One region of the Bifidobacterium crudilactis genome, then DNA from elsewhere that is predicted to be linked to it. Evidence: riboswitches for the same ligand, from Rfam matches in the RefSeq annotation. Region 1 holds a riboswitch; each other region holds the start of a gene.
The links. A riboswitch is a leader RNA that binds a small molecule or an ion and turns the genes downstream of it on or off. The one in region 1 is predicted to bind thiamine pyrophosphate.

Region 1 (10,899 bases):
CTCTTTCAGAAGACCATCGAAAGCACCCTCCGCAATTTGTGGATAACGGTGGTGATGCTGATAGTCTTCGGCCTTCTGCTGTGGTATTTCGATGCCAAAAGCAAACAGACCAAGACCATCAAGGAAATGACTCTGAAGGATGCGGCATTGTTCGGCGTGGGACAGATGCTTGCCCTTATCCCAGGCGTTTCACGCTCCGGAGGCACGATTACCTTCGGGCGCGCACTTGGATACACTAGGGAGGATGCCGCACGCATCAGCTTCCTGATGGCCATACCGGCAGTATTCGGCGCCGGGATTCTTGAAACCGTGAAATCCCTCGGCGATGTCGGCAGCGCATCAGGTTTCCCGGGATGGGGAGCGACCATCTGCGCCACATTGGTGAGCTTCGTGGTCGGATATCTGGTAATCATCGCGTTCCTGAAAATCGTCTCCACCTTCTCATACAAAGGTTTCGCCGTCTACCGCATTGCCATCGCCATCGTGGTGGCTCTGCTGCTGATTACCGGAGCTCTTGCGCCCCTCGCCGGTTCGGCCGCATAAGCGCAGACAAAGCCCTGCACGACGGAACCGCTTCGCGACCATGCGAAGCTCCGATGTCATGTGAGCGCTGCCTTCTTGTCGAAGGACAGCGCTCACATGACATTAATCCGTCTATTGCGGTTCTTGGCATTGTGGCTTGCAAGGCCGGAGTACGATACCTGCACTACAAGGACAGCAATTGGCTACTAATTGCTGTGAAAAGCCGTCCGTATAGTGCGGGTATCGCGGTCGCTTACGACTGTTCCTGAGAATTCCCGAAACCGGGGTCATCGAGGTACGATTCCGCCTCAGCGATGATGTCGCCGACGTTCAAGGTCGACAACTTCGCCTGCTCGCGTACCTTATGCTCGAAGTCATATTCGCGTTCAAGCCTGCGGACATAATCAGACAGGTCATCGTTGCAACGCAGCAACACTTCGGCCTGCGCCTTCCACCTGTCTGCACGCTCCTGCAGATCACCCTCCTTAAGAGGGACTCCAAGGAGGTCGGAGAGCGTGCGCAGGAGCTGCAAGGTACCCTGGGCACACTCGTCGCTGCCGAGATACTGGGGGACTGAAACCCAGATGGGCTCGGTGGAGAAACCGTTCTCTTCCGCCATCGTATCCAGCACCGTCGGGATGCCTATCGGGCCACAGTGCTCGTCATCGTCGTCACACCCGTAATCGTCATTGAAGGATTCCACGGGCAAAGGTCTGGTGTGAGGGCAGTCGGCATACATGGAACCCAGGGTCACTATCGTCGACACGTCGCATTCCTCGGCGATGTGCATGCTGCGAATGCAATATTCTTTCCAACGGTAGTTGGGTTCCGGAGCCATCTGCGCGTAGATGCGATGCGTGGCGTCCACGGTGATTTCATAGAATACGGTTTCAGGCCATACAAGACGACGTTGCCCCTGAACATGGCACATCATCGGTCGAGCAATCTGGTAGTCGTAGAATCCGTCGCATTTGATGCGTGCCACCTCGCGCGAATCGTATGCGTCTATAAGATGGCGCAACACATTCGTCGCTGCCTGGCATGCGTCATTCCAGCCCTCGAACGCCGCGATTAACACGTTCTGGGATTGCAGTGCTTCTTCACTCACATCTCTCACAGTAGCGGGTAATCGACCGTTCAAGAAGTTTTTTCCAAGCGAGAACAATCACCCCGATTATCTCCACAACCGTGAATACCTTTGGAAACAGCCAAGACTCGCTGACGCGACACGCAATTTGCATAATCCCATACATGTAGTTATAGTAGTGACTCGTGCTTGGAGGTAAGCATTCAGGCATGAAAACGCAGTAATGCGGGCATAGCTTAGTTGGTAAAGCGCGACCTTGCCAAGGTCGAGACCGCGGGTTCGAGTCCCGTTGCCCGCTCGAGGTCCGAGACATAAGACCAGTCACGGTGGGTTAGCCAAGCGGTTAGGCAGCGGCCTGCAAAGCCGTTTAGACGAGTTCGACTCTCGTACCCACCTCGAAGTCGAGAGACTGACCGGGCGGTTGGCGCAGCGGTAGCGCACTTCCCTGACACGGAAGGGGTCACTGGTTCGATCCCAGTATCGCCCACAAGGACACCGAGTCCTTTCACAAACTCGGGCGATTGGCGCAGCGGCTAGCGCACTTCGTTCACACCGAAGGGGTCGCAGGTTCGATTCCTGCATCGCCCACAGTAATACTTCTTATAGCGGGCGTTTGTGCTCGCTGTTTTTGGATTTGGCAGCACTCAGGATAGATTCCGAAATCTTTGACCGGCGCCGGACCCTTTCAGGTCAGTGAGGTGTGTTTTCCCCGCTGTCAAGCCAGCATTGCGTCTAGCTCAGTGTCAATATCGTCGAAGCGTTGTACTCGTGGGTTTTTCAGGACTGTTCCGCGCGTGACAACGAGTTCCGGATGCACGAAGCTTCCCCAATCGAGTAATGGGTTTTCTGCGAGTAGGAGCATGTCTGCGGAGAAACCCTTGCCGATCTGCCCGGTGATGCCATCGAGTCCCAGGATTCTGGCATTCTCCCGAGTGGCGGCATGGATGGCTTGGATGGGTGTCAATCCACCGAAACGCTGTAACAGCGCCAATTCGCGCCAGGAATTGTATTGGGTCACCAAGGTCATGCCCGTATCGGTGCCCATGCCGATGGCAATGCCGTGTGCTTTCGCATCATGGATGCCCTGGATCATCTCGTCTACTGCTATATGGGCATTCGCAACCACGATGTCGCTGACCCCGGTAATGTCCTGGTCGAGCTTCACCAGCGGCAGCGCTGCGGACAGCGTGGGAATCAGGGCTGACCAGCCCCGCAGCGACAAAGGATTGTCGTGAAAGAGGTCAACGATCTCATCATTCATCGCACAACCGTGTTCAATGGTATCCACGCCTGCACGTAATGCCATGGTTACGCCTCGTGCGCTCTGTGCATGCGCCGCAACCAGCAGACCGGCTTGGTGGGCTTCCACGCATACGGCGGCCATCTCTTCTTCGCTCATTTGAGGACGTCCCGCATCGCCGATTTTTCTGGCATCGGTGACGCCACCTGTCGCGGCGATTTTTATTGCGCTGACGCCATTCATGATATTGATACGCGTGTTCTTCCTCGCCTGCCAGGGTGAATCGCCAATCATGGCTATCTGCGGGCTGCCATGACCTCCGGTGATCGCCAGGAGCGGTCCGGATGCTAGCATCCGTGCACCAAGCTCCTTGCCGCTGTCGAATCTGCGTTGCAAGGCAACGGCCTCATATCCCACGTCTCCGACTGTGCGGAACGTCGTCACGCCAGACAGCAGCAAAGTTCTGGCGTTGACCTGCGCACGTCGTCTTGACAGCACAGTTCCGATGGGGCTGTGGAGCACTGAGCTGACGGCGTGTTGGAAGGTCGCACCTGTCAGAAGCTCGGGCAGCGGCTTTCCATCTGAGAAAAGATGCACATGAGCGTTGATCAGCCCGGGAAGTAGATATTTGCCTCTGCCATCGACCCGGTGGCAACCCTCCGGGATTGTCGTCGTGTCTCGAGGTCCGACAGCGGTGATGGTACCCTTACCGTCCACGACGACGTTGTACCCTCGCAGCAGACCGTCTCCGGCGCGCTCGTTGACGATATTGACATTACCGATGGCGAAAGAAGCATTCATCGTATTCGTCCCCTTGCTTGGTCATGTAGCTCAGGGGCGTCCGGATTGGGTTGCAAACCATTCATACGGCACCTAGGAGCCAGGCGTGGACATCCGCCACATATCAGCATCATAGCGCTCGGTTATGGCGATTAAAGTGTAGTGGCCCCGGTATCCGTACCGGATTACTGTCGTGGACACGACAGCGGCTCACGCACACGATGCCCGCAGCATGCGTGAGCTCGGCTGAGGTGCTCAGCCCCGTACGACCTTATCCCTGCCGTCTTCCCACGCATACGCGTCATCGAAGAACCCTAGTTCATAATGCACGGCATTGGCGAAGCAGTCGGCGACGTCGTCATTCTCGGGGTCGGCAACCCTGTTGAATTCTTCGATGAGGAAATCCACCCATTCGGTGAAGTCCTCGCCGCGATGCACCTCTACCCATCCCACGTTCTGAGCTTTTTCGGGCATGCTTGTCCCGTGGGCGGTACGTTCTTCGGCCCAGTCCAGATACATGGATTCCGCCACGACCAGAACGGCCAGGGCCTGGGCGTATGAGTGCGCATCCACGGTCTGTCGGTACAGCTTTCTGAAACCTGTGGAGGCAGGCGTCAGCTCAGGGGAGAGCAGCTCCTCCTCGCTGACGTTGAACTGGCTGAATCGTTCATGAAAATAGGAATTCTCATCGTTCGCGATGAATCCCAGTTGCTGTCCTAGCCTGACCTTCGCGGACATGGTGTCGGCAGTGGCTATAGCCTCTCCCATCAGCGAATAGAAATCGTATGAAAACTGCCAGTCCTGAATCAGATAGCCACGGAGCGTCTTGTCGTCGAGACGGTCATTCACCAGTTCGTTCACAAAACGATGGTTGACGGCCCGCCCCCAATCCTTTGCATAACGGGTTTTCAATGTGTCGTAGGCAGTGGCGTTCATCGTGCGACCCTCCAAGACAGATGCTGAGTATGGTCGGCCGCATGCAGTCCAAGGCATGTCTGGCCGCTCCATGAGGGTCTAGCAGGAATTTGTGGTGATGTTCTCAGAGTCATAGAAATGACATCCCTTCGTCAGTATTAGCTGTATCAGGTTCGACGGGTTTTTCTCAGCCTGGTAGGGCACCCCGTGTCGGGAGAAACACTACATCGCGGCAAGGATGACCGTCGCGGACATGGGCATGTCGCTTCATACAGTGGGTACAGCGGTTATGGGCGCCTGCAGGAGGGAAGCATCACCGCTTTCCACTGATTGCAGGGCCTTGCGCGCGGCGTGCACAAGGCAATCTACACTGTGTCGAGGCAGATGAACGGTGAAGTGGCACGAAACGCTGTCAATCGTTTGACGTAAAACGATTGACGTGTTATTTTGAATTCAGCATTCCAGCAGAGCAGCAACGGATACGCATTACTGCGGTTCGTACGGAATGCACAGCAACTTCTGGTTTCGTCGAAGACGAGGCAGTTGGGGAAGAACAGAATGAAAGGAAGAAATCATGGCACGACGAGGTGCTAAACAGCGCTTGTTCTCATTGGCAGCAGCGGCGCTTGCATCAACGATGGTTCTTGCCGGATGCGGAGGTTCCGGAAGCGACGAGGCCACCGTTGACGCCAATGGAAAGCCGATTGTAAAAATTCTGATTACACGCTATTCCACGGATGTGGCGATGAAATCGATGAAGTGGACGAAGGATATCGAAAGCGCCTGCGACTGCACCATCAAGTGGGACGATGTCGCTGATTCCTCATGGAGTCAGCAGAAGTCTGCGGTTCTGGCTTCCGGAGATGTGCCCGATGTCTCTATCTTCACCTTCGATCCCACGGACGGCGAGCAGTATCCCTACTTCGAGGATTTGTCGAAGCATATGGACCAGATGCCGAATGTGAAGAAATTCTTCGACACCCAGACCAGCGCCAAGAAGATGGTTGCGGACAAGGAAGGGCACGTCTACGTCCTGCCCTCGGACAGGGGCGAGAACTACCGTGTGTCCTCGAACCATATGTTCATCAACAAGACATGGCTCGACAAGCTCGGTCTGCAGATGCCGACCACCTGGGATGAATTGACCAAGGTGCTTACCGCATTCAAGACGCAGGACCCGAACGGCAACGGCAAGGCCGACGAGGTACCCTTCAACATGCGACGTATCGACACCACCGGATTCTCCCTGTGGAACCCCTTCGTGCTGTTGAATTCGATGGGCATCACCACCAGCTTTGCAGGCACCTCACCGTCATTCCAAGGTATTTACGTCAAGGACGGCAAAGTAGGCAACTTCCTGGAAAGCGATGCTTACAAGAGTGTGGTCAAGTATCTGCACTCCCTGATGGAGCAGGGTCTGATTCCTGCCGACGCCTTGACTCGAGAGGATTCCGCCATCACCGCCGATACGGTGAGCGACGGGCAGACCGCCAAGAGCGGCATGATCGTCGGCTGGGCGACCACGGACTTCGAGAAGCTGCAGGACCAGTACGTCGCACTGCCTTCACTCAAGGCCACGGCCTCGACTCCAGACTCGGACGTTACCTGGGACGCATCCCAGGACCTGACGGAACTCTCCAACCACGCCATCGCCGTATCCAAGGACGCTCCGAACAAGGAAGCCATCTACAAGGTCGTCAATGCGCTCTACGGCGAGAAGGTCTCGGTCCAGCAGTACTACGGCGACATCCCCGAGGACGTCACGAGTTCCGACAACAGCACCTACACGGTAAACGACCGCTGCTTCGACTCGAGCACGAAGGACCCGTGCAAGGCCACCGCGGATCGTTTCGCAGGCTGGATTCCGGATAATGCGACCATCAAGAACGACAAGGCCAGCGAAGCCCTGCGAGAGGCCGACTCCGCCTACACCAAGGCCTTCGCGAACGTGGATGAGACCAAGGATGTGATGCCGATCTACGTGCGTCCGGATGTGGACGACCAGACCACCATCACCAACAACAACACCGCGGTCCTGAACTACGCGTTGACCAAAACGGCAACCTGGATTCAGAAGGGTGGCGTGGACGCCGATTGGGACGCCTATGTCAAGAAGCTCGACAGCGTGGGTCTGACACAGAACGTCAAACTGTGGCAGAAGTACTACGACGAGTACACCAAGAACTGATCACAGGCTAGCTAACGCAATCGGAAGGGAAGCGCAATGACCCAGAGCGCAACAGTCGCAAGCGTAGCGGCCGGGCAGACACAGGTAACCCCTGGTATGCAGGATTCTACGCAAATGGTTCCAGTCGCAGCGGCAGCGACAACAGGCAAGACGCGCAAACGTCGTGAAAAGCACCCGGCCATGCCGAAGAACGGTTCATTCGTCTCACGGCTACGGGAACATTTCAGGCGCTACTGGCAATTATGGCTGATGGTGACACCGGCCATGTGCTTCATCGGGCTGTTCGCCTACGTCCCCATGTACGGTGTTCAGCTCGCCTTCCGAGATTTCATTCCCAGCAAGGGCCTCACCGGAGGCCCTTGGGTCGGACTCAAGTATTTCAAGCAGTTCCTGGAATCTCCGATGTTCGGCAATATCATGAAGAACACCATCTCCATAAGTCTGTGGACCATGGTGATGGGTTTCATCGCCCCGATTATCCTGGCCCTGCTGATCAACCAGATCGGCAGCACCAAGGTCAAGGGATTCGTGCAGACGATCACCTACATGCCGCACTTCATCTCGACCGTGGTCATCGTGGCCATGATCAATATCTTCCTCACTCCGGGCACGGGTCTTCTGGGCCGTTTCCTCGGTGACACCAGCCTTCTGGGCAATCCGAACATGTTTACGCCGATCTACTGGATCACCGAGGTCTGGCAGCATGTCGGCTGGAACTCGATTATCTATCTCGCCGCGCTGTCAAGCGTCGACACGGCACTGTACGAAGCCGCGAAGGTAGATGGAGCACGCCGCTTCCAACTCATTCGCTACGTGGACTTCCCGACCATTCTGCCGACCTGCGGAATTCTGCTCATCCTCAACATGGGCAGCGTGCTCAATGTCGGTTTCGAGAAGGTGTTCCTGATGCAGAACGCATTGAACCTCTCATCGTCCGAGGTCATATCGACCTACACCTACAAGATAGGTATCGTGTCGAATCAGTTCTCGTATTCGACGGCAATAGGCCTGTTCAACACCTTAATCAACTTCGTGTTCCTCGTCATCGCCAATGCGATCTCGAAGAGAGTTTCCGAAACAAGTATCTTCTGAGGGGAATCACCATGACATCAGTAAGTTTGCAAGGCAATTCCGAACATCCGGAAAGCTCGAAAATCAGTGGAAGCGGCATTCCCTGGAACAAGAAAACCAAGCAGTCCAAAACCATCAGCGACCATATCGCCGATGCCGTCGTCGCCATTCTGGTGGTCGCGATTATCGCCGTGGTGCTGTATCCACTGTGGTTCATCGTGATAGCCTCCTTCTCCGACCCGACCAAGGTGGCGGTAGGGCAGGTGCTGACACTGCCGAAAGGCACGAACTTCACCGGATACACCAAGATATTCGCTGATTCCAGAATCTGGAACGGCTATAAGAACACCTTGATCTACGCCTTTGCAGGAACGGCGCTGAACATGGTGGTCACACTGCCGGCGGCCTTCGCTCTTTCTCGCTCGGAGTTCAAGCCTCGACGCATCATCATGTTCCTGTTCACCTTCACGATGTTCTTCGGCGGCGGTCTTATCCCCAGCTACCTGCTGTACAAGCAGATAGGCATCCTGAACTCGATGTGGGTGTTCATCCTCCCGGGTGCGGTGAGCGTGTACAACCTCATCATCGCCAGGTCCTTCTTCGAGACCTCCATTCCCGAGGAACTCCATGACGCCGCGCAGATAGACGGCATGTCCTATATCGGGTATTTCGTCAGAATAGTGCTGCCCTTGTCAAGCGCGATCATCGCGGTAATCGCCCTGTACTATTTCGTCGGTCACTGGAATGATTACTTTACCGGCCTGATCTACATCCGCGACGCCAGCAAGCAGCCCTTGCAGAACGTGCTGCAATCGATTCTGCTGGCCAACCAGACCAACTCGAACAGTGCGGGCATGACGGCCGTGGCGGCGCAACGATTCGCTGAACAGATCAAGTACGGCGTGATTATCGTCTCCACCCTCCCGTTGCTGGTCATGTACCCGTTCCTGCAGAAGTATTTCAACAAGGGTGTGATGATCGGCGCCATCAAGGGCTGATTCGAAACGCACGGTCCCGCCGGATGAACCATCCGCAACAATCCGGCGGGACCATACGGCCGCAAGGCCATACGACGGCAATACGTGATGTTATGAAGAATTAGAGGTGTTCTCATGCTTTCCAGGTTCGCAATGAGCTATGAGCGTCTGTGCAGAACGGTGGTGATGATTTTCGTCGTGAATGCGGCGATGTTCTTCCACACCCTGCTCGGCGCGGTGCTGGTAGGGTTTTTCCCTTCGATAGCCGCAGCACACACCTGTTACAGGTCGTGGTTGCTTGACGAGGACAGGTCCTGGACGGTCAAACACACGTGGAAGACCTTCCACCTTGCATGGAAGCAGGAACTGGCATCGGCGAATGCCTTCGGATGGCCCCTGGGGTTGTGCTGGGCACTCTTGATATTCGACTACTGGGTCGTCAACTGGCATGACGTCGGAGGGCACATCGGCATCGCGGTCTCGGGGGCGTTGGTGGTGCTGATCGCCGTATTCGGCGTGTTTACGTTGTTGGCGTGGGTGCTGCGCTCCAATTTCGAGGAGTCGGGTCTTTGGGTAGCCAAGACGACGATGCAGATGGTCATCGCCAGGCCGCTGTCCAGCCTGATGATCACTCTGCTGTTCCTGTTGAATGTCTGGGTGTGGTACACATGGCCGGGCGTCCTGGTCGTGTTCGGATTGTCGATTCCCGCATTTCTCTCAAGCATAGTGGTGTATTCATACGCCAGACTTCCGGGAATGGATATTCACAGCACGGTTTCAGGCGTGAAAGCGCCACGGTACACAACGGAGGGCAAATAGCCATGACATCCACAACGACGCCGCAAAGCATTCTGGAACTTGACGCGAAGACCTTCGACGCACGCGGCTACACGAAAGCGGAATTCTTCGTCGAAACGGACTTCGTCCCGTCGGAGGACAAAGCCGAAGCACAGGCAGGCGTGGCGCTTCTGGAGAGCGGAAGCGAAGAACGACATGAGGCTTTGCTCAGTCGTCCATTGCGCAGAGGTCATATCACCCTCTCCATCAATCCGGGTTCTTCATACCGCTTGGAGGTCTCCCATGCTCGCATCACCTATGCATATCTGTCTGGCGCAGACGACGACCTTGATAGGGGCATTGCCTTCCTGGTCACGCAGGACGGAGGACCAGCCATCGGAGCATGGCGGGAACTCCATGTGCGTGAAATCGACGACCTGGGCGGATGGTACCGTTCCCTGTCGCGGCCACAGGCACATTTCGAACCCTTCGACCATTGGATGAACGACCCCAATGGTCTGTGTCGTTTCCAAGGCAGATACCATATGTTCTTCCAGTTCAACCCCTACGGGTGGAACTGGGACAACATGCATTGGGGCCATGCGGTCAGCACCGATCTCGTGCATTGGACGCACCTGCCGATAGTGCTGTACCCGCAACCGGCTTTGCATGAGGACGACACGCATTCGGGAGGAGCCTTTTCAGGAAGTGCCGTTCCTGTGGATGCGCACGGCAGACCCTGTGCCGGGGACGAGGCACAGGCGATTCGCCTCTTCCTGACCCGGCATATGGAGCGGCACGGCGACCCATCGAGTCTGATCGAATATCAGACGAGCTGTGAATGCAGGGACGGGCTTAGCTTCGGTCCGGAAACCATCGTGGTGGAGAGACCTGATTCCTCGGAGGAATCCACGTCATTGGGGCTCGACTTCAGGGACCCGAAGGTCGAATGGCGATTCCCGGGAGACGACACGCATATGGTTGTGGCCACGAATGTGCCCAAGGACTCGGTTGCACAACAGGAATATCAACTCCAATGGTCGCCTTCATCGGATTTGCGGGACGGTTGGCATGCCGATGGGCCGAACGACGCCAGGGGAGACCGCAAAGGCGATGTCCAGCGCGTGCCGGCCATCGCCGCGTTCGATAGCACCGGCAAGATGATGGCATCCCGCGAGGGATGGCGATACCGTGGAATCGCCTTTGCCGATACGCAGCATACCGAGGCATTTACCTTTGAATGCCCCGATTATTTCCCTCTTGACGGCAATGATGTGGTTGTGGCCGCATTGATGAAATACCGTGACGGCGGAGGACGCTTCCAGCCGGTGATGTGGTACAC
Region 2 (10,899 bases), 190 kb from region 1:
GTTGGCGCGACTGTCCGGTGTGCCGTTCACGAGTCGACTTGTAACCAAATTCGATTTGCCGGTCGTTGGCTGGCGAGAACACAGATTTCAGAAGGGTGCCCGACGTCTGCTGAATAATCAGCAGGGGCTGAAGGGGTTTGAGCCACCGGAGCAAGGCGAAGGTCAGCAGACCATTCGCCGGTAAAGAAGATGAGCGATGCTTGAGGAACTCGAAATACGCAATCTCGGTCCGATACGCCATGCCGTGTTGTCGCCACGAGCCGGAATGACCGCCATCACAGGTGAAACCGGTGCGGGAAAGTCGATGCTTCTGGACGCTCTGCGTCTGGTATCTGGGGCGGCAATTCAGTCGGGCAGGGCTTCTGCAGGAGCACAGGACGATGTCTGGGCTCAGGCGGTGTTCGCCGTGTCATCAGATTCAGCCGCCGAGGCTTTGGCGAAGGATGCCGGTGCGGTGGGGGATGACGGTGAGCTGTACCTCACCAGGTCGGTTCCTGCGCATGGTCGCTCACGAGCTTTGCTGAACGGGCGCACAGTGCCGCGAAGCGTGTTGGCGGGCATCGCCGCCCACATGATTACCATTCACGGACAGTCGGATCACATGCGCATAGCCTCCGCTGCCCGACAACGTGACTTTCTCGACCGATATGCCGATGATAGTGAGCAGTTGACGGCGTATGCGCAGTCATGGGAGGCCTTGCAGGCGATTATCCGCAAACTTCAGGCGCTGGATGGCGAGCAGGCGGCCGCACTGGCCCAGGCGACCTATCTGCGTGAATCCATCGAACGCATCAATGCTGTGGACCCGCATAAAGGCGAGGACGAGGAGCTGAAATCCCGCAGAGAACGCATCGAGAACGCTGCCTCCATCGCACATGGGGTAGCTTCCGCATTGAGTGCACTCGACCCCTCGCAGATGGACGTGGATGCGCAGCATCAGGGAGCTCTGTCGCTGATTGACGATGCCACACGGGCACTCGAGGACATCCACATCAAGGAACCCTTCGGCCAGGCGGCGGACACCTTGAAATCGTTGAGTCAGGAAATCAGCGATGTGGTGTTCACTTTGAGCGGTCAGATAGATGACGAGGACAGCCTGGGTGATCTCGACACCATCAACGGTCGTATCCATGAACTCGATGAGCTGACGAAGCGGTGGGGGCCTGGCATCGACGATGTGCTGGCATGGCGTGACCAGGCGGAAAACGATGTGCAGGACATGGACGCGTCCCCTGAGCGCTTGGCAGCCTTGCGTGAGGAGCGCGACGAGCTGTTCCGGCGCGCGCTCGCCGCGGCAAGGTCACTCAGTTCGGTGAGGCGGCAAGCTGCGGAACGCCTGAGTGAGCATGTGGGTACCGAGCTGGCTGCCTTGGCCATGCGGGGCTCCGTACTCGACGTTGTGGTGAGTCCCCGTGATGCAGGCAAAGGCGATGAGTCGGATGTTCTCGACGCTCACGGATGCGATGACATCGAATTCCTGTTCACGGCTTTTCCCGGAGCTCCGCGTCTGCCGATGGGCAAAAGCGCTTCGGGAGGAGAGCTCAGCAGGTTGATGCTTGCTCTCGAATTGGTGGCTGCAGAACGTAGTTCCGGTGCGCAACGTAGTTCCGGGGAACACCACGGTGACAACGACGAAGGCGTGTTCATCTTCGATGAGGTCGACGCCGGTGTTGGCGGCAAATCTGCGGTTGAGCTGGGCAGACGGCTCGCTCAACTGGCACGGAGCGCCCAGGTGATAGTCGTGACGCATCTTCCCCAGGTTGCTTCCTGGGCTGATACGCAGTTCGTGGTATCGAAGGGCGTGTTCGATGCACCCGTTGATGAGACGGCAGCGAAGCTTGAGGGCTCCGAGACCTCAGGCAGTCGTGGCAATGGCGAGAGCAACGACCGCAGTGAGAATGACGGGCATATTCCATCAGTGCATATTCCATCAGTGCAGACCGTGGTCCAGGAGGTGCGGGGCTCTCAACGTGAAAGGGAGATTGCCCGCATGCTGGCAGGTAGCGAATCCGAGACTTCTCTTCGCCACGCCCGGGAGCTTCTGGAATCCAGCAGTCTCTAGCGCCTTCCGGGGCGTGGGTGTGCATCGGCGGGAGTCTGCCCTGAGTTCTTCGGGAAGGGACAATTCCAGCCATCACTGCTCTTGCACGGTCACCCCGTCCTTGTCGGGTTTCGGCGGTACGGTCGGGATGATTCTTGTTACAGGGGAACTCGAAGGAGTTGAGAAAGGCAACGGGTGAACGGCACCCGGGCCTGACCCTTAGAACCTGTTGGCTAATACCAGCGTAGGGAGGAACAGCTATGAGCAGCTTAATACCCGTACTGTCGATTGCGGGGTCGGATTGCTCCGGTGGAGCGGGCATCCAGGCGGATATCAAATCCATGAGCGCCAATGGCGTATTCGCGATGTCGGTCATCACCTCAGTTGTCGCAGAGAACACCGCCCGGGTGATTTCGGTGTTGGATGTGGATGCGAGCATCATCGCCGACCAGATAGATGCGGTCTTCGAGGATATTCCGCCGAAGGCCGTCAAAGTCGGTATGCTCGACAGCCCGGACATCATGAAGGTCGTGGTTGACAAGCTCAACGAATATCAGGCTCCGAATGTGGTCATCGACCCCGTGATGTACGCCAAGAACGGTGCACCTCTGATGGACCCGTCATGCATCGGATGGCTTATCGAGACCGTGATTCCGCGTGCGGATGTCCTGACGCCGAATATCCCCGAAGCGGAGCGCATATCGGGCATGTCCATCACCGATATGGATTCGCAGCGTGAGGCGGCCCGCCAGATTCAGGCGATGGGGTGCGCCAGCGTGCTGGTCAAAGGTGGCCACGCCACCGGGGATGCGACCGATGTGCTGTTCGATGGTGAGCGTTTCTATGAGTTCACGGCTCCGCGCATTCACACCAAGAACACGCACGGCACCGGATGCACCTACTCTTCGGCGATTGCGTCGAATCTCGCCCTGGGGCTTCCCTTCCACAAGGCCATCGAGAAAGCCAAGCGATACGTGACGATGGCCATCATGCACTCCCTGGAACTTGGCAAAGGCAATGGGCCGACGAATCATTTCTGGGATTTGTATGCACATGGACTCGAAGGCTTCAAGGAGAACGAATGAGCCAGAAACTCAATGAGGGCAAGGGCGTCATCTTCGACCTCGACGGCACGTTGCTTGATTCGATGGGCGTCTGGGATGACCTGGATGCCGAGTCCTTGGCGAAGCGCGGCATCGAGATTCCCGATGATTTCGGCTCTACGGTAGCCTCGATGCAATTCCGTGACATCGCGGTATATACCATTGCCCGTTTCGGGCTTGACGACACGCCGGAAGAGCTGATGCAGGAGTGGAATGACATGGCGGCGAAAGCCTATGCCACCACGGTGCAATTGAAGCCACATGCGGCCGAGTATCTGCGGTATCTGCGCGAAAGCGGAGCCACGCTGGCCGTCGCCACCACATTGCCTCCAGAACTGCGCAATCCGGCGCTGGAACATGCCGGCATCACCGATTATTTCAACGTGATCTGCAGTGTTGACGATGCCGGCGGCAAAGGGAAGGAACATCCGGACGTGTATCTGCATGCGGCGGAACTTCTCGGAGTCGCGCCCGTACATTGCACCGTGTTCGAGGATTTGCTGGTGGGCATCGGCACCGCGAAAAGCATCGGCATGCACCCGTGGGCCATGTTCGACGCTTCTTCCGAACAGCAGTGGCAGGACATTTCGGCTTTGGCGGAAGGTGCGATTCACGACTTCTCCGATGCCCCGCGCGAACTGCGCTGAAGCATACAAACGCACAAACCGCACAAACCGCGCAAATCTCACAAATCCGCATTATTTTCCGAAACTGTGCAAACAACCACGTCTGGAGCTGCGAATCCGGCTGGTAGCGTGCCGAGATGCACAGTTTCGACTACAGGAGCATCAAGCCATGTCAACGAAACGTTCAGCAGCAACGCCAATACCCTTCGACCAACTCAGCAGGGCGGTCAGCACACCAATCGCGCGAAGGTTCTACAAGGTCGCCAGTGATGTGTGGCAGCAGGGATATGAGCAGCCCTTCGTCCAGGAGTTGGGTAAGGGGACGCTCTCCAATGAGCGATTCACCTTCTACATGCTTCAGGATTACCTGTATCTCAACGATTACGCCAAAGTTCACGCGCTGGCGATGACGAAAAGCGAGGACGACCGCATCATCGAGAGAATGGTGCAGGTCCAGCAGGCCATCGTGGGCGAACGCGAGCAAGTGCATAAGACCTATATCGAACGGTATGGCATCACCCGTGAGCAGATTGCCGGAGCCAGGCAATCGGCATTCGCACGGGCTTACACCTCGAATATGCTGGCGATTGCCTATGCCAAACCCTTGGTCGACGTGCTGGTCGCCGTATTGCCCTGCGCATGGGTGTATGCGGATTACGGCACTCGTCTGGCCCAGGATTTCAGCGAAACCTTGCCGAATAATCCTTATCAGGATTGGGTGGAGATGTACGCCTCCGATGATTTCTGGCAGAGCGCCGTGTGGCTGCTGGACATCATCGAAGACGAGACCAGAGACCTCAGCGCAAAGCGACTCAAAGAGCTGGATTCGATATTCCGCATCGGTGTGGAGCACGAATACATGTTCTGGGACAGCGCCTACCGCATGCAGCGTTCGTGGAAACCCGAATGGGACACACCAGACCGTCGCTGACGTACCGTCGTTGATTTGCGCCTGATTGGGATGCATCAACCATGTGCTGAGCTGGTTTTTACAGCTCGACGAACGAGATCATTGAGCTGTCAAGTACTCAGGGCGCATATGGCCGAGCTGAAAATTACTCGCACAGGAATGAATCGATAGTCATGCCATCGCATAACCTATACATCATGTATGATGTTACCCATCATGTTCGTTGCATGTTCCTTTCGCTGATTCAGGGCGTTTCGTCTGATTGATGCCGGTCGCGGGGGGGGGTGCTGTTTTCGCTTCGTTGGGTGGTGCTCTTATGGGTCGGTTGCGTGATATTCGTGCTCGTTTACGGTGTTCCGAGCGAAGTCGGGGAATATCCGCTGTGGCTGCGTTCATACTCGCCGGGTTTATGCTGTTGACTGGTGCGCTGATGTCTATGCCCGTGACTCAAGCAGTGGCGGATGCGAGTGATTACGGGCCCGATGGCTATTTCAGTTCTTTGAAGAACGAAGCTCAGCCGATGAAGATTCCTATAGTGTCAGAAGCAAAATTCCAGCGAATATTGTTCGGTAAGTCCGGTGATGGAATGCCGAATCCTGTATTTGAGATTGGTTTGAGCGATGTTGAAACCGTCGAAAATGACGGTAGATATCTTGTCATTGGAACGGGGGAGCTAAATAGCTCATTAAATTACGCTCCGACCACTGATAACGCAGCGGACATGTGGGGATGGTCAAAAACTACTTCGCTAACTTCAGGTGAGGCGTTATTGTGGGCTGAGGACGTGGTGTCATCCGTCGTTCAATACGACTCTTATGGGCATACTACAAATAATTCATTTGATTCGGACGAGTTTGCATCTAGCGTTGCGAAGGTGTCCAAGACAATGGATTCGAATAAATACTATTCAGATTTTGAATTATCCCTATTGGGAGATGCACAGGTACTTTCTGGGGTCTGTGCGAAGTCATCTGGCTGCTCGTCGGGCTATACAACTGAACAGTCTGTATCACATGGACAGTATCGTATTTTCCCATTATCTCTGGGGGACATGAAGTATTATTTCGCTAGGGATGTCGGGTGGGTTAATAATTTTAGTGATGTCTGTACCAAGCGTCGTTGTGAGGGTGGGGCTTGCAGCAATGGTACGAGTGGATACTGGTTACGTTCGGCATATTGGACAAACGCTGGATTGTCGTATGTTGCATCCGGAGGCTCTCCTGGGGATGCCCTCAAGCAGCCCATATATAGTCAATTGGGTTTCCGTCCTGCCTTGCGGTTGAATTTGTCCAATCTTTTGTTAACAGCCGCGAGCGATACGCAGGAACAGAGCGATTCAGCGAATCTACAAATGACATATGTGGAAACAAATAAGAATTTGCTTACATGGGATGTTAATTTGCTCGAGGATGAAGGTTCATATTCGTTGAGTTTGAGCGGTCTCTCAAATTTGGATGAGCATTCAGGTATGGGCTGGAAAGTGGTTGATTCCAAAGAGACATTAGACACGACCGATGATGTTGTTCTTGGTTCTGGGCGTACGAATACCTCTGGAAACATGCAGTTGCCAAAGAATCTAATGACTGATTCAAATAGTGAATATGACTTGTATATTTGGGGTCAGCAGCAAGGTAATGCTGAAAGTGGCTGGACGAACAGAGCCACCACACCTATTAAGGGCACGATACAAGGCTGGCAGGTGAGGATGCCGGAACCTCCCGTTTCATTTGGTATCGATTTGACTGGTACTACGACGGGTACGTTGAAGGCGTACCGTATCGGCGAGTATGACGAGGTGGCGTTCACGCAGACTGGAGCGTTGAAGAGTGTGCGTTTGGATACTCCCGAGGATTTGGGCACGGTGTTGAAGACGGCTGCCGAGACGGCTGGCGGCAGTGATGTGGATGCGGGTAATCCGATTGGCTGGGTGGCGTCTCGGTGGCTTGGGTATCCGACTGACCCGGCTAGTGATGATGTGACTTCGGCGTTCAGTCCGTATGCTGGCAGGCTTCAACTGTTCGCCAGGGCGTTGGCGGATGCAGTGACCGCTGATGGTGATGAGGTTCTTGGCGGGGTGCAGGGCAGTCTGAATGGTTTGGATGCTCCTGTTGGTAATCCCGTGACCTTGCCGGTGTCTGGTCCGGGCTTGTATCTGATTGTGGATTCCAGTGGCACGTCCCTGCCGATTATCGTGGGTACGAAGGTGTTCAACGAGGCGATGGAGGACGTGGTCGAGGATGGGATGGTGGATTTCGCGGATGCGGGCGTTAACGGTAAACCCCGATTGGGTCAGGCGGCGTTGAAGACCACGGTGACGGATGTGGCGAAGTTCGTGGTGAATGATCCCGGCTCGGATGGGTTCGATGTGGGGTCTCGTGTGGATTTCGAGGTGCAGGTTCCGGTGCCGTCTTCGCTTCCTGATGGGGTGTCGTCCGACGAGTATGTGTTTGACGTGGCGGATTCGCCTGATAGTTCATTGAAGTTTGATGTGTCTCGTGGTGTGAGCGTGCTGTTGGATACGCAGGATGTGAGCGGTGAGCTTGCTGGTGATATCACCTTCACCGAGGATTCGTTGAAGGTGTCGAATGTGGGGAAGCTGTTCGCTGAGGGTGGTTCTTCCCAGGTCGTATTGCGTGCCGGGATGTCTGGAAAGACGGTGCTTATCCGCTATTCGGCGGTGTTGCAGACGGATGCTCTCTTGTCGAAGCCTGCCGATGTGAAGGCGAATGCGAATACTGTCACGTTGACCCGCACGAAAAGTGCGGTCTTGCCTGATGGCTGGACTCTTGACGGTGATGCTGGAACTGAGTGGAAGCAGGCTTCGTCCAAGGTGTATTCCTTCCGGGTGGATGTGGTGAAGGCCGATAAGGATGCGTTGTCCACGAAACTGGCAGGCGCTGAATTCGAGGTGTCACGCGATGAACAGACCTTGAAGTTTGTGAAGTTGGCCGGTGAGGGTGAGTATCGTCTGGCGACTCAGGGCGAGACGGGTGTCACGACTGTGTCCACCGGCGCGGGCGGCAAACTCTCCCTGCAAGGCGTGGAGGCACGGGAGCTGTCGTTCAAGGAGACCGTGGCCCCGTCAGGCTATTTCAAAGTGTCAGATTTCGTGATTGGGACTGTTCCCACGTGGAATGAGGATGTGAGTGCAGTGACCGCGGTCAGCTATGAATCCTCGGGTTCGAATCTGGCGAACGTGTCCGAGGACGGCGGCCATGTCGCGGTCCTCGACCCTGCGTGGAGTCTGGCGAACCTGCCCTACACGGGTGGTATAGGTATTCTCATCCTGCTCGTTGTCGGTGCTCTAATTCTGGTGTTCGCAGTCCGCCCGTATGTCCTCTCCAAGCGGGCCGAGCGTGACGCGAATCTCATCTGACCCTTGTCTCCGGGAACTGTGCACAACCGGACGTGAAGCCAGCAAATCAAGCTGCTTCACGTGCTGTTATGCACAGTTACTCATTCACGGGAACGTGTTACATGCGAAACTGTGCACAAGAGCACGTGAAGCACTCGGATTGCACTGCTTCGCATGCTCTTTTGCACAGGTTAATAGTTGCTGGATTCGTCGAGTAGCGAGGAATCCTTAGAAAGCTTGAATCTGATGGTTCAGCGTTCTGATGTTGTATCGAGCCGCTCCGCAACCGACTCGACATAGGCACTCATGCCGTCGATATCGGTCACATCGTGGAAGCGAATCTCAGCGGATTCCAATGCCCTCAAGGCTTTGGGCGCGGTGGTACCGGTGGATTCGGAAAGCACATCCATGCAGGCGAAATCGCTTGCCGGAGTATCCAGTCCAAGAGCCTCATTCACCACGCGCGGGAACTTGTACGGGCTGGCGGTCGAGAGCAGTACGCGGGGCGTGAGGGGGTCGGCCTCGGTGTGGGTCATCACGTGGTAGCCGCAGGCGGTATGCGGGTCTATGACGTAATGGTTCGTCTCCCAGCATTCGCGGATGGCGTTCTTCACTTGTTCCTCATCGGCCCAGCCACCGGCGAATATGTTGTCGATAGCGGTTTTCAGATTTGCTGGTATCTCGTAGCGTCCGGTATCGGCCAGCTCCTTCATCAGGGAGGAAATCAGCTCCGTGTCGCCTTCGGACAAGTAGTACAGCATGCGCTCCAGATTGGATGAGATGAGAATATCCATGCTGGGGGAGATGGTCGTGAAGAAGTCACGGTTGCGGTCGTATACACCGGTCGAGAGGAAGTCGAAGAGTACGTTGTTGCGGTCGCTGGCCACGGTGAGCTTGGAGATTGGCAGTCCCATGCGACGTGCGTAATAGCCTGCGAGGATATCGCCGAAATTGCCCGTAGGCACGCAGAACTCGACCTCGTCGCCGACGTTGATAACCTGCTGGGACAGCAGCTGCCCGTATGCGACGAAGTAGTAGACGACCTGGGGGACGAGCCTGCCGACGTTAATCGAATTCGCTGAGGACAGCACCGTGTTCGCGTCGTCTGCCAAGCGTTCGGAGAGTTCCCGGTCCGCGAAGATACGCTTTACCGCGCTCTGAGCGTCGTCGAAGTTGCCTCTGACCGCGCACACGGCGACATTCTCACCGCGTTGTGTGCTCATCTGCAATTCCTGAACTTCACTGACCTGACCTTCAGGGTAGAACACGGTGATGCCGGTTCCCGGAGCATCCGCGAAACCTGCGAGAGCGGCCTTGCCGGTGTCGCCCGAAGTCGCGGTGAGTATCATCACGCGCTCATCCCCGGTACTGTTCGCCTCGACTGTTTTGGTCATGAAGCGCGGCAGTATCTGCAAAGCCACGTCCTTGAAGGCGCTGGTCGGGCCGTTGAACAATTCGAGCACGTAATCATCGCCGAGCGGCTTCAGCGGAGTGATTGCGGAATCGGACCATTGGCTTCCGTACGCCTCGGTCACGCAGTCGCGCAGTTCCTCATCGGAGAAGTCCGGCAGAAGTTTGCCCAATACCTCAACCGCGATGTCCTGATAGGACTTGTCCGCCAGATTGCCCAGGTCTACGGCTTCCTCGCCGAGCGCATCCGTGACGAAGAGACCTCCGTCGGAGGCGATGCCTTTGCGAATGGCCTGCTTCGCGGTTAGCGAATCTGTGGTGCTGCGTGTGCTATGGAAGGTATTCACGGTCAAAATCCTCGGCATCCTTAGGTCATTCGGAGTCTGATTCCGGCTACTGGCAAGCCAGGCCGACTGCTACCGAGTCTAACCGCAGCTCTGGGCAAGCAAAATGCCAGGAAAGGAGATAACTGCCATAAAAGGACAGCAATTCGGCAAATATTTGGCGGGAAAGCTGTCCTTTTATGGCAGTTATCTCAAATCACAGGTCTTTTCAGGCGATACACTGACATCACGTATGCGTTCGCATGCGATTCACCGTTTGGGGGGAGACCATAGCAATGACCAACGAGTCCCTTGTACAGACCGCGGACACCAACGACGCCGTCGACATCTTCAACGCCCCGATTGCCCATGCCGATCCGGAAATCGCGACGATTCTTGACGCCGAGCTTTCCCGACAGCAGGACGGCCTGGAGATGATTGCCTCTGAAAACTTCGTACCGCGTGCGGTGCTGCAGGCACAAGGCTCGGTGTTGACCAACAAATACGCCGAGGGATACCCGGGTCGTCGCTATTACGGTGGCTGCGAACAAGTGGACAAAATCGAATCCATCGCTCAGCAGCGTGCGAAAGACCTGTTCGGAGCCGAATACGCCAACGTGCAACCGCATTCGGGCGCGCAGGCCAACGCGGCCGTCTATCAGGCACTGGTGAAACCAGGGGATACGATTCTCGGACTCGCACTCGACCATGGCGGGCATCTGACGCACGGCATGAAAATCAATTTCTCCGGTCGTTTCTACCATGCCGAGGCATACGGCGTGAGCCCCGAGACCTTCCGTATCGACCCCGAAATCATCCGTCAACGGGCTTTGGAAACGCATCCCGCGATGATCATCGGGGGATGGAGCGCCTACCCACGTATCGAGGACTTCAAGGCGATGAAGGAAATCGCCGATGAGGTCGGCGCGAAATTCTGGGTCGATATGGCGCACTTCGCAGGTCTGGTAGCCGCAGGGCTTCATCCGAGTCCAGTGCCCTTCGCCGATGTGGTGTCCTCGACAGCGCACAAGACGCTGGGCGGCCCACGTTCCGGTTTCATCCTCGCCAAAGAGGAGTATGCGAAGAAGCTGAATTCCGCTGTGTTCCCCGGTCAGCAGGGTGGCCCGCTGA
Region 3 (10,899 bases), 740 kb from region 1:
TTCGCCCGCAGGATTCTCGAAGTCGTGCCTTCCGAACGCATCCAACAGGCCCTTGATGACGACGCCGTGTGGAACGAATACGCCGCCGATGACCAGAAGCTCGGCCGTCTGCTGCTGACCGAACTGCTGTCATGGCAGTTCGCCTCACCGGTTCGTTGGATTGAAACGCAGGCGCTGCTCTTCGGAGCTGGCACGCAAGGCGGTCTGGGTGTTGAGGAATACGTCGAGGTCGGTCTCGGCAATGCCCCGACCCTGGCGAACCTCGGAGCCAAGACACTTGCGCTTCCTGAGTTCTCGGGTCGTCACGTGACGGTGTACAACGTCGGCCGTGACGAGGGTCGCGTATATATGACCGATTCCGATTCATTGGCGCAGGATGTCGATGACGATGTGGTGGAGGATGCGGCCCCGACGCAATCGGCGGCACCTGCACAGAGCGCTCAGCCCGCAGCTGCGAGCCAGCCTGCTCAGTCCGCGGCTCCCGCAGCATCCGCTCCCGTCGCGGCAAGCGGCGAACGCCCGGCGGATATTCCGTTCAAGGCCTCCGATGCCATAGCCACGCTGCTCGCTTACTCCGCCAAGGTGCGACTCGATCAGATCGGTGAGAACGACACCACCGACACCTTGACCAACGGCGTATCGTCACGACGCAACCAGCTGCTGATGGACATCAGCTCCGAACTGGGCGTTGCCAGCGTCGACGGTGCCGCCGAAGCTGATATCGCTGCCCTGAATGCTCTGGTGAACAAGGTCGCACCGAATTACAAGGCCTTCGGGCCGGTGCTCGCGGACATCGTGCGTGACCGTCTGCGCGCGCTCTTCGGCGCCGCCGGGGTGAAGCTTCAGCAGATCGAGAAGCGCGTCACCGATGTGTGGCAGCTCGGCTCGGGATGGGCGTACTTCACCGTTGCCGCACTGCTGCTCGATACCCGCGAAGGGGCGTCCTCACGTGGTGGCGATCTGGCGACGCTGTCATCCGACCCGGTTTCCACGGTCGCAGCCGCGAACGACCTCATCGACCAGGCGGTGCAGAAGGTCGCACAGGCGCATGGCGTGAGTGTGGGTCTGCCGAACGCCGGTGGTGCGGCCGGTGGTGCGGTCGTCGACTCGGCGGCTTTGGATGCCTTCGCCCAGCAGGTTACGGGTTCGAAGGGCGTCCTCGCCTCGACCGCACGCTTCGTTCTCAGTCAGCTCGGTGTGCAAGGCACTCTGGTCTGAGCAGGATGAGGATGAGAGCGCAGCGGTGGTGGAAGCGGTGCAAAGCGAGTTGGGAGCCGACTGGCCTCAGCAGGTGGCTCCGCGTTTCGACGACCGCAAGGCCATATTGCTCGATGACCGGTGGGCCACCGCCCGCGAGGATCTTGCGCGCATCTTCTACAACCGAGACACCACGGTCGGCTCGCTGAGCTTCCTCGGTGCCGGTCAGCAGGTGCAGGAACAAGCGACATGGTATGCCACCAAGTCCCGCAAGTCCGGTGACGACGACTTGGCGCAGACCTTCATGCGTATCGCTCAGGAGGCCGGACAGTCCACATTGCAGGATGCCTCGGCTTCACGATTCGCCAAGGACGTCGCGGTGGTGACGGGCGTTGCACCGAACTCCATCGCCGCCCAGGTGGTCGCAGGATTGCTGGCCGGAGGAGCCACCGTCGTGGCGACCTCGCACAGCTTCAAGCCTTCCATCGTCGAATGGGCGAAGCGCACATACCGCGACCATGCGGTCGGCGGAGCCAAGCTCTGGATCGTCCCGGCGAATCTTTCGAGCTATCGCGATGTGGATGCCTTGGTTTCCTGGGTCGGCAACGAGCAGAAGAAAACCACAGGCGCGACCACCACGATTCTCAAGCCCGCCTACGAACCAAGCCTGTTCTTCCCCTTCGCTGCACCTCCGGTGCACGGCACCTTGGCCGATTCGGGAGAGCTCTTCGAATCCCAGGCAAGGCTGATGCTGTGGGGCGTCGAGCGCGCGATCGGCGGCTTTGCGGCCCTCGGTTCAAGCATCGACGTTCAGCACAAGATGCATGTGGTGCTGCCCGGGTCTCCGAACCGTGGCATTTTCGGCGGTGACGGCGCTTACGGCGAGGTCAAGTCGGCCTTCGATGCCATCGTGAATCGTGCTCGTGCCGAAAAGAACTGGTCCGACCGAGTGACCTTCGCCCATCCGAGAATCGGCTGGGTACGCGGCACCGGACTGATGGGCGGCAACGACCCATTGGTCGAGGTCGTGGAACGCCATGGATTGAAGACCTACTCCACGGAGCAGATTTCCTCCGAACTGCTTGATCTGTGCACGGTGGACGCCCGCATCAAGGCCATCAATGGGCCATTGAACGTGGACCTCACCGGTGGTCTCGGCGATGCCCCGATTGATATCAAGGCGCTTCGTGCGGAGGCCATGGCGGATGCCGCACACGATGAAGCCGCACGATCCTCGACAGGGGAGCATGTGCAAGGCTCGTCCGAGAACGACGCTTCGCTGGGCGATGCCCCGGAGGCAGTCATCAAGGCTCTGCCGACACCGCATGTGCCAAGCCAGCCGCATGTGAATCTCTCCGAGTGGAAGCGCGTGAGCGCCAAGCCCGAGGACGAGATAGTCATCGTTTCCGTGGGCGAGCTCGGCCCCTGGGGTTCGGGGCGTACTCGCTTCGAAGCCGAGTTGGGCATTCACTCCGACGGACGGGTGGAACTCACCGCGGCCGGCGTGCTTGAACTCGCCTGGAACATGGGTCTGCTCGTATGGCAGGACAGCCCGAAGGCCGGTTGGTACGACGCCGATGGCAATCTGGTCCCCGAAGAGGACATCGCCGAGCGCTATCACGACGAAGTCGTGGCACGCTCCGGTATTCGTCCCTTCGAGGAAGGCATGGGCAACGACTACAAGGACGGCACCGATGAGGAAGAGGCAGATGTCTTCCTCGACCACGATGTGGAGTTCTCGGTACCGACCGAGGCGGTCGCCAGGGAGTATGTGAAGCTGGATGAATCCCATACCTCCATCCGTCCGGATGACGAGTCCGGCGAATGGGTGGTCACCCGTCATCAGGGTTCCGTGGTGCGCGTTCCTCGTCGTGCGACGATGAGCAGAACGGTCGGCGGACAGTTCCCGAAGGGCTTCGACCCGCTCAAGTGGGGTATTCCCGCCTCGATGGTCGGTGCTGTCGACAAGATTGCACTGTGGAATATCGTCACCGCAGTGGATGCCTACATCTCCGCAGGATTCTCGCCTGTCGAGATTCTGCAGGCCGTGCATCCGTCAATGGTCGCCAGCACGCAGGGCACCGGTTTCGGCGGTATGTCCTCGATGCGCAAGCTCTATCTCGACCGTTTCCTCAACAAGGAGGTCCCGACGGACATCCTGCAGGAAGCGCTGCCGAACGTGGTCGCCGCGCATGTGATGCAGTCCTATATCGGTGGTTACGGCAGCATGGTGCAGCCCGTATCCGCCTGCGCCACCGCCGCGGTCTCCCTTGAAGAGGGTGTCGACAAAATCGCTCTGGGCAAGGCCGACTTCGTGGTGACCGGCGCGATAGACGACATCGGCGTGGAATCGGTGATCGGCTTCGGCAACATGAACGCCACCGCCGATGCCTCCGAGATGCTGGCGAAGGGCATCAGCCCGCGCTTCTTCTCACGCGCCAACGATCGCCGTCGCGGTGGATTCCTCGAATCACAGGGTGGCGGCACGATTCTGGTCACTCGTGGCGACATTGCGCTGCGCATGGGATTGCCCGTCGCCGGAGTCGTCGGATACATCCACTCCTTCGCCGACGGTGGTCACACCTCGATTCCCGCCCCCGGGTTGGGTGCGCTCGCAGCGGGTCTCGGCGGCAAGGATTCCAAGCTGGTCCGCGACCTGGATGCGCTGGGCGTTTCACCCGATGAGATCGGCGTGGTATCGAAGCATGACACCTCAACGAACGCCAACGACCCGAACGAGTCCGAACTGCACAACACCCTGGCTCACGCCATCGGTCGTGCCGACGGCAACCCGCTCTTCGTGATTTCCCAGAAGAGCCTTACCGGCCATGCCAAGGGCGGTGCCTGCATCTTCCAGATCAACGGTCTGACCCAGCTCTTCAAATCGGGTGTGATTCCTGCGAATGCCTCGCTGGACTGTGTCGACCCGAAGCTGCGGCGAGACGACCACATGGTCTGGCTGACCAAGCCATTGCACGTCGGTACGGTCAAGGCGGGTCTGGTCACCTCTCTCGGCTTCGGTCACGTCTCCGGTTTCGGAGCCATCGTCAACCCGGGTGCTTTCGAAGCCGCAGTGGCGAACACCGCAGGCAAGAAGGCTTTGGAGGAATGGCGCGAGAAGGCGAATGCCCGTCTGGCATCCGGTCAGCGTCACTTCATCGAAGGTATGATGGGCCGCGCCGAGCTGTATACGCCGATTGACAACCGTCGTTTCCATGAGGACGGCCACGGTTACGACGGTCACGAGGTCGAGAAGGCCATGTTGCTCGACCCCGAAGCCCGTCTGGGTGACAGCGGCTACTACGAGCGCTGATCTGACCGGTCCGAGTGTTTTCTGAAACTGTGCACACCCGCACGCAAGACACCTGTTGTTGAGGTGTCCGCGTGCCGATGTGCACAGTTTTTTTGTGGTGTTGCCGTTTGCATAGTGATTCTTGCTGCGCGTGGCGGGAGAATGGAATTATGAGCATTGACGATCTGCCCGCAGCGCGGGTTCTCGGACTGGGGCATGATGTGGTGGATGTGCAGGCCTTCGGAGAGCAACTCGATATGCCTGGTTCCACGTTCATGGCACTGTTCTCGGTGCGTGAACGCAGGCAATGCGCCATGCGTGCTCAACTCAAGGGAGACGGTGAAGCATGCCATCTTGCAGCCCGCTGGGCGGGCAAGGAGGCCGTCATCAAAGCCTGGGACGAAGCTCTCGGGGAGCTGCCTGCGCCATATGACGTCGAATCCATTCCCTGGTCGCGCATCGAGATTCTGGATGATTCCAGGGGGCGTCCGCATGTGGTGCTTTCCGATGGTGTGGAGCGACGGTTGCATGAATCCTTGGGTTGCGGCAGCGGCTCCGGCGAGGATGGCCGCATTGCCGGGCAGGCAGACATCGTCTGGCATCTGTCGCTCAGCCATGACGGTCCCATCGCTTCCGCGGTCGCCCTGTGCTGCCGGAACGCCTGAGATTTTCGGCGGCACAGGGCTCGGAGCTCAGGGCAATCTCCGCAGCTCCTCGTCGCTGAGCGTCAGCTGTGTGGCAGCGAAGGAATCCCGTATCTCATGAGGGTTGCGTGCGCTGGGAATGGTGATCAGTCGGTCGTATTTCGACAGCTCCCAGGCGAGCACCACGCGCTGATATGAGACACCACATTCCGCGGCGATGGCCTTGAATGCTTCGTAGGCCTGCGCGTCCACCGGGTCGAGGAATCCTCCCAGGGGAGACCAGCATACGAAGGCCAGGTCGTGTTTCTCGCAGTGCTCCATGGTGTGCAGAGGGTCGGGATATGACGGTGAGAACTGGTTCTGTACGGCGATGAGGTCCTTGCCGAGAACGCGCAGGGCTACGTCGATATCGGCGTTATCGACTCTTGAGATACCGATGGCGCGGGCCACGCCCTCATCGACCAAGCGGCGAAAGGCCTCCATCTGCTCGTCATAGGGGACCTGCGGGTCGTTGCAATGTGAATACAGCAGCCCGAAGCTCTCCACGCCCAGACGATGCGCCGATTCCTTCGCCTGCGAGATAATCGTTTCCGGACGCGCGTCGGCTTTCCAGCCGTACCGGCCTTGGGCGTCCACGGTTCGGGACCATCCGATTTTGCTCGCCACCAGAACCTCGTCCTGCGCGCCCTTCCATGTGCTCAGCGCGTCGTGCACCAAGCGCTCGCCGTAGTCCGAACGATAATCGTTTCCCCCGCTCGTAGCCGGGGATTGATGCCAGGATGGCGTCTGAGCGGACCGGGCCGGACGGTATTCAGGCAGGTAGTATGACCAGGCGGTGTCAAGATAACGCACTCCCGCATCCAGAGCGCTGTGGATGGTGGTGATGGCGGTGTCTCGTTCGGGGCGTCCTTCGATGGACAGCGCCATGCATCCCATGCCCAGACGTGGGATGTCGACTCCCGCGAAGTTCATCCTATGCATTGATGACGTGGCCATCAGCGACCTGCTATATGAGTTTGCGAAGCATCTTGAGTGGAAGCCTCTCCAATGGAAACATCCGGAGTGGATTCGGCAACGGGGGAATCGCCTTGCGGGAAATCACCGAGCTCTATGCTGGGCGTCTGCATACCCAGAGCCTTCATCTCGGTGATGGGATTCATGAATTCGCGTTCTCTCGCAATCCTTCCCGCGCGCATTTCGAAGGAGTAGATGAAATGGTTCTGGTACGGAACGGCTTCATGACCGGGGAGCATCAGCGTTCCGCCGCCGTCGCATTCCGCCCAGAACTGGTTGACGTCGTCGGTCGACCATATGCGGATATTGCTCCACTGCCAATCCGGGAAATGCTCGGACGACCACACGTCGTAGAGGGCGATGTCGTCCCGGCCCTGTGCGAACACCGGTTCACCGCTGTCGGATGTCCAAAGACCGGCTATGCCGTCCTCGCAGAAGAGTTCGTGTCGGCGCAGCAGAGACTCGCCGTGTCCCGAATGCAGAAAACGCTCGACCACCTCGCGGTTGCGGATACGCTGCTCTTCGACGGAAGGGGATGCCTCGGCGGAAGGGGATGCGGAATCGTCGCGGCCGGTGGTCCCGGTGCTGCCTGATGCGGGTGCTGTGCTCATGCTTACATCTTGCCAAGGCGCGGGACATTGCGGATTCGTGTGTTGTCTTCTGGATGTCGCGTCCGTGCCGCAGAAGTATGCCTTTGCTCGAATGTCGACGCGTGAGGCGAATATCAGACTTGTAATCGAACGGGAGCCTGAACAGGCTGAGAGGAAGTCTCTGACTTCGACCGAGAACTTGATGCGGGTAATGCCGCCGTAAGGACATGGTTATTCGACGTCTCATGACGTCAACTCTTGTATCCCGTCGTTCGACGTAGGTGACACGAAACTCCCGTCGATGCTCCATCATGCCGATGGACGTCATGACCGAAGAGCTTCATATCGCTCAAGCCGTCCGACGGGCTTGCTGTCAGTGCTCGCGTTCCCGTGATTCGGTACCGATTGCGCGCCATCCTTGGGGATGCGCACGCGCCGCTATCGAGCGCACTCTTCGGGAATAGGGGGAGACAGCAGTGATTGTCAATGGAAAGCAGTGCACGCAGACCGGTGAGGTCAGTGTGTCCGACCTGCTTCGTGAGCGTGGGATGCAGGCGCAACGAGTGGCGGTCGAGGTCAAGGTGATATCGTCCCGCTGCGCAGGCACGCCGAAACGATGCTCCGAGACGGCGATAGCATCGAAATCGTCACCTTCGTTCAAGGAGGCTGAGGATGGGTATCCAGGAAGCTCAGAACGTCGCTGCGGCACGACGTGAGGAGACGCGGTGCAGGGCGGTGCGCGACGCCGGGAATCCCAAAGACATGGTGGATAGGCAGGAGCTGTATGACGCCCTGTATGAGCGCCATACCAAGCAGGTGCAGGATAGGCTTGACGCGGCCCATGTGGCCATTGCTGGCCTTGGTGGTCTGGGGTCGACCATTGCGGTCGCATTGACCCGCATCGGCGTCGGGCATCTGCATCTTGTGGACTTCGACCGGGTTGACATGTCGAATCTCAACCGGCAGCAGTATTTTCTCAGGGATCTCGGCCGTTTGAAAACCGAGGCTCTGCAAGGCAATCTTGCCCAGATAAACCCTTTCATCGATGTGCGGATTGATTCCGTGGCCGTCGATGAGCATAATGTCGCCTCCTTGTTCGCCGATGACGACATCATTGCGGAGGCTTTCGATGTGCCTGAAAACAAAAGCATTCTGGTGAACGGTGTTTTGGAGCATTTGCCCGCTGCAAAGCTGCTGTCCGCATCGGGCATGGCCGGTTTCGGCAGTGCCAACAGCATCGTTACCAGGAGGGTTTCCGAAGGCTTCTATTTCTGTGGCGACGGTGTGACCGCACCCACGCCGGGCAACGGGCTTATGGCTCCCAGGGTCGGCGTGGTCGCATGCCATGAGGCCAATATGATCACCAGACTCATCCTCGGACAGGATGAAGCCTGAATGTCGATATGACCGTTGATGGCATCTTCGGTCGAAGAGAAAGCATGATGATGAACAGTATGACTTCGGAACACACCACGGCGCAGGCTGATGTCGCTAGCTCCTGCGCGCAGGGGACCTCCTCGGGCGCGTTGCAGCTCGACGAACTCGTCGGCTCGGCCACCAACACCGCTCTGCTGCCCGCACCGAACAAACACGCCTTCGATGATCTGGCGACAGGGGAGCAGGATCCGCTGATGCTCGGCGGCCACGCATTCTCCAGCCGCTTCATTCTCGGTTCCGGACGCTATGATCTTTCCCTGATCGAGGCGGCCATCGAGAACGCCGGGACGCAGATCATCACGATGGCCTTGCGTCGCTGCAGGACTGCGGAGAACAATCTGCTTGACTACATCCCGGACGGCATCACGCTGCTTCCCAACACCTCCGGTGCACATGATGCAGGTGAGGCGGTTCGCATAGCCAGACTGGCCAGAGAGGTGTGCGGCACGGATTTCATCAAGGTCGAAATCGAGCATGAAAGCAGGTATCTTCTGCCGGACAATGCCGAGACGATTAAGGCGACCGAGATACTCGCGGCCGAAGGCTTCGTGGTGATGCCCTATATGCTTCCCGACCCTTTGGCCGCGACGCAACTGGAGGATGCCGGTGCGGCGTGCGTGATGCCTTTGGGGTCGTTGATAGGGTCGAACAAGGGTCTGGGAGCGCGTGATCTCATCGAGGTCATCATCGACAACGCTTCTGTTCCGGTGATTATCGATGCGGGGATAGGCCGTCCCAGCCAGGCTGCTCAGGCCATGGAAATGGGTGCCGACGCCATTATGGCGTATACGGCGATTGCCAGCGCGAGGAATATCCCGGTGATGGCCCGAGCGTTCAAACATGCCGTGCAGGCGGGGAGAGAGGCCTACCTTGCGGGCCTGGGCATAGTCACGCACGGTCATGCGGTCGCGTCGAGTCCGACCGAGGAATCCGATTATCTGGGGGCTTCTTCGGCATCCTGAGCAGATGGCTGCGATAGCGGTGGAGGTGATTGCGTGCAGGAATGCGGAGCAGCTCCGCTGGTGCCGCAGTTATCGCAGCTATCGCAGGTGTCTCAGCCATCGCAGATGTCTCTGTGAAGCGGGCTCAATCCTGAACCAGAGCGTTGGCGCTGGCCCGGATGATGGCTTGGGCCACCGTGTCGAGTGCGGGTGACGAGAGTTTCCACTGCTGCCAGAACAGGGGGAGCAGCAATGGTTCCTGTGGGGACAGCCGGACCAGGGTATTGCGCGGGTATGCTGCGAAACTGGTGGATGGAATCAATCCCCAGCCGAATCCGAGCGACACGGCATCGTTGTAGCCCGTGGATGTGGGCACGAAGTGCATCGGCGGATGCACTTTGGCTCGGGTGATGCGCCGGATGAAATGGTATTGCAGCTGATCGTCGCGGTCGTATTGCACGAGTGGCGCGACTTCAAGCGACTCGCGTGTGAGCCCTTCGGGGAACCAGCGTTCGGCGAATTCCGGAGTGGCTGCGGCGAAATAGGCCATCGAACCGAGTTTGGTCATCGTGCAGCCCTGCACGGGCGTGTCTTCGGCGGTGATGGCCGCCATCGCCTCTCCGGAGCGCAGCAGCCGTGTCGAGATGTGCTCGTCCTGACGTTTGATGTCGATGGCGATGGACTGTTTGACCACGGGAGCGAGGGCGGGCAAGACCCAGCCTTCCAATGAATCCGCATTGACGGCGATGCGGATGTTGACGGTGCTGCTGCGTTGTTCGCTTTCGATGCGTTGCGCGGCTTCCTCCTGGGCCAGGGTGATTTGCCGAGCCAAACGCAGCAGGAGCTGGCCCATTGCCGTTGCCTGCACCGGTTTGCTCCTTTGGATGACGATATGGCCGACTTGGGATTCCAGTGATTTGATGCGTTGGCTGATGGCAGACTGCGAGATGTGCATGACGTCGGCGGCGGCGTCGAAGCTGCCTTCCTCGATGATGCTTTGGAGCGCCATCAGCTGTTCGATGGGTATGGCCCTGATGCGTGCGGAAAGGTCGTGGGCTTCCAGCAAGGAGATGCCGTCGGTGGGGGAGCTGCCGGCTCCGGGGATGTTTGCGGCAGAGTTCGGTGAGTCTCCGCGATATTCGTTCATATAAGCAATACTAATATAATATAAATATATTTACTTGGACTTACCTGTCGCGCGAAGCTATTCTCCAAGTATGAATTCCTTGTTCCTCCCGATAATCATCTCGGGTTTCCTCAGCCAGGCAGGTCTGATAGTCGCGGTCGGTGCACAGAACACCTTCATCATCCGACAGGGCATCGCCCGCTCGCATGTGCCCGCAATCCTGATGATTTGCATCGCCGCCGACCTGCTGATGATTACCTTGGGAACACAGGGCATGGGTCAGATCGTGCAGAGCCACCCTCTCGTCATCAAGGGGCTGACCTGGGCGGGAGCGGCCGTGCTGTTGCTCTACGGCATCTTCGGATTCCGAAGAGCGTGGATACAGCTGAGAGCCATGCGAGCGGAACGTCGCAGGATGCCTGGCGAAGCCACGGGGGATGGTTCCACCGTCGAACAGGCCGGGAACGACGGCGCGCCGGTCGGTGCTTCGGAGCAGGGCGGCTCTTCCTCGACGGTGGCCATGAAGCCAGCGCAAACATCCCTGAAAAAGAGTGTGCTGTCCTGCCTGGGGTTCACTTTCCTCAACCCAAGCGTGTATCTGGACTCTATCGTGCTGCTGGGCAGCATCGCCGCGACCTACGGCAGCGACCTGCGGTGG

Region 2: another riboswitch for thiamine pyrophosphate. It lies ahead of thiD (bifunctional hydroxymethylpyrimidine kinase/phosphomethylpyrimidine kinase); the one in region 1 lies ahead of DB51_RS05575 (TenA family protein).
Region 3: another riboswitch for thiamine pyrophosphate. It lies ahead of DB51_RS10590 (hypothetical protein); the one in region 1 lies ahead of DB51_RS05575 (TenA family protein).

What each region holds. Positions count from the first base shown of each region.
Region 1 covers NZ_JHAL01000002.1:769,592-780,490, reverse strand. The annotation lists gene uppP (undecaprenyl-diphosphatase UppP) at 1-543, shown strand, start outside; gene DB51_RS05605 (PAC2 family protein) at 776-1,630, opposite strand; tRNA gene DB51_RS05600 (tRNA-Gly) at 1,835-1,907, shown strand; tRNA gene DB51_RS05595 (tRNA-Cys) at 1,935-2,005, shown strand; tRNA gene DB51_RS05590 (tRNA-Val) at 2,025-2,096, shown strand; tRNA gene DB51_RS05585 (tRNA-Val) at 2,125-2,197, shown strand; gene DB51_RS05580 (metal-dependent hydrolase family protein) at 2,325-3,650, opposite strand; gene DB51_RS05575 (TenA family protein) at 3,885-4,565, opposite strand; TPP riboswitch at 4,672-4,762, opposite strand; gene DB51_RS05570 (extracellular solute-binding protein) at 5,119-6,732, shown strand; gene DB51_RS05565 (ABC transporter permease) at 6,913-7,824, shown strand; gene DB51_RS05560 (carbohydrate ABC transporter permease) at 7,836-8,801, shown strand; gene DB51_RS05555 (YesL family protein) at 8,916-9,599, shown strand; gene DB51_RS05550 (glycoside hydrolase family protein) at 9,602-10,899, shown strand, end outside.
Region 2 covers NZ_JHAL01000002.1:577,770-588,668, forward strand. The annotation lists gene DB51_RS04660 (NAD kinase) at 1-184, shown strand, start outside; gene recN (DNA repair protein RecN) at 197-2,062, shown strand; TPP riboswitch at 2,194-2,309, shown strand; gene thiD (bifunctional hydroxymethylpyrimidine kinase/phosphomethylpyrimidine kinase) at 2,302-3,126, shown strand; gene DB51_RS04675 (HAD family hydrolase) at 3,123-3,791, shown strand; gene tenA (thiaminase II) at 3,940-4,701, shown strand; gene DB51_RS10290 (isopeptide-forming domain-containing fimbrial protein) at 6,419-8,056, shown strand; gene thrC (threonine synthase) at 8,287-9,810, opposite strand; gene glyA (serine hydroxymethyltransferase) at 10,065-10,899, shown strand, end outside.
Region 3 covers NZ_JHAL01000002.1:32,248-43,146, forward strand. The annotation lists partial or broken gene DB51_RS10580 (acyltransferase domain-containing protein) at 1-1,379, shown strand, start outside; partial or broken gene DB51_RS10585 (beta-ketoacyl synthase N-terminal-like domain-containing protein) at 1,547-4,510, shown strand; gene DB51_RS02350 (holo-ACP synthase) at 4,660-5,154, shown strand; gene DB51_RS02355 (aldo/keto reductase) at 5,182-6,129, opposite strand; gene DB51_RS02360 (PhzA/PhzB family protein) at 6,129-6,758, opposite strand; TPP riboswitch at 6,878-6,981, shown strand; gene DB51_RS10590 (hypothetical protein) at 7,214-7,453, shown strand; gene thiF (sulfur carrier protein ThiS adenylyltransferase ThiF) at 7,410-8,132, shown strand; gene DB51_RS02370 (thiazole synthase) at 8,192-9,136, shown strand; gene DB51_RS02375 (LysR family transcriptional regulator ArgP) at 9,261-10,262, opposite strand; gene DB51_RS02380 (LysE/ArgO family amino acid transporter) at 10,333-10,899, shown strand, end outside.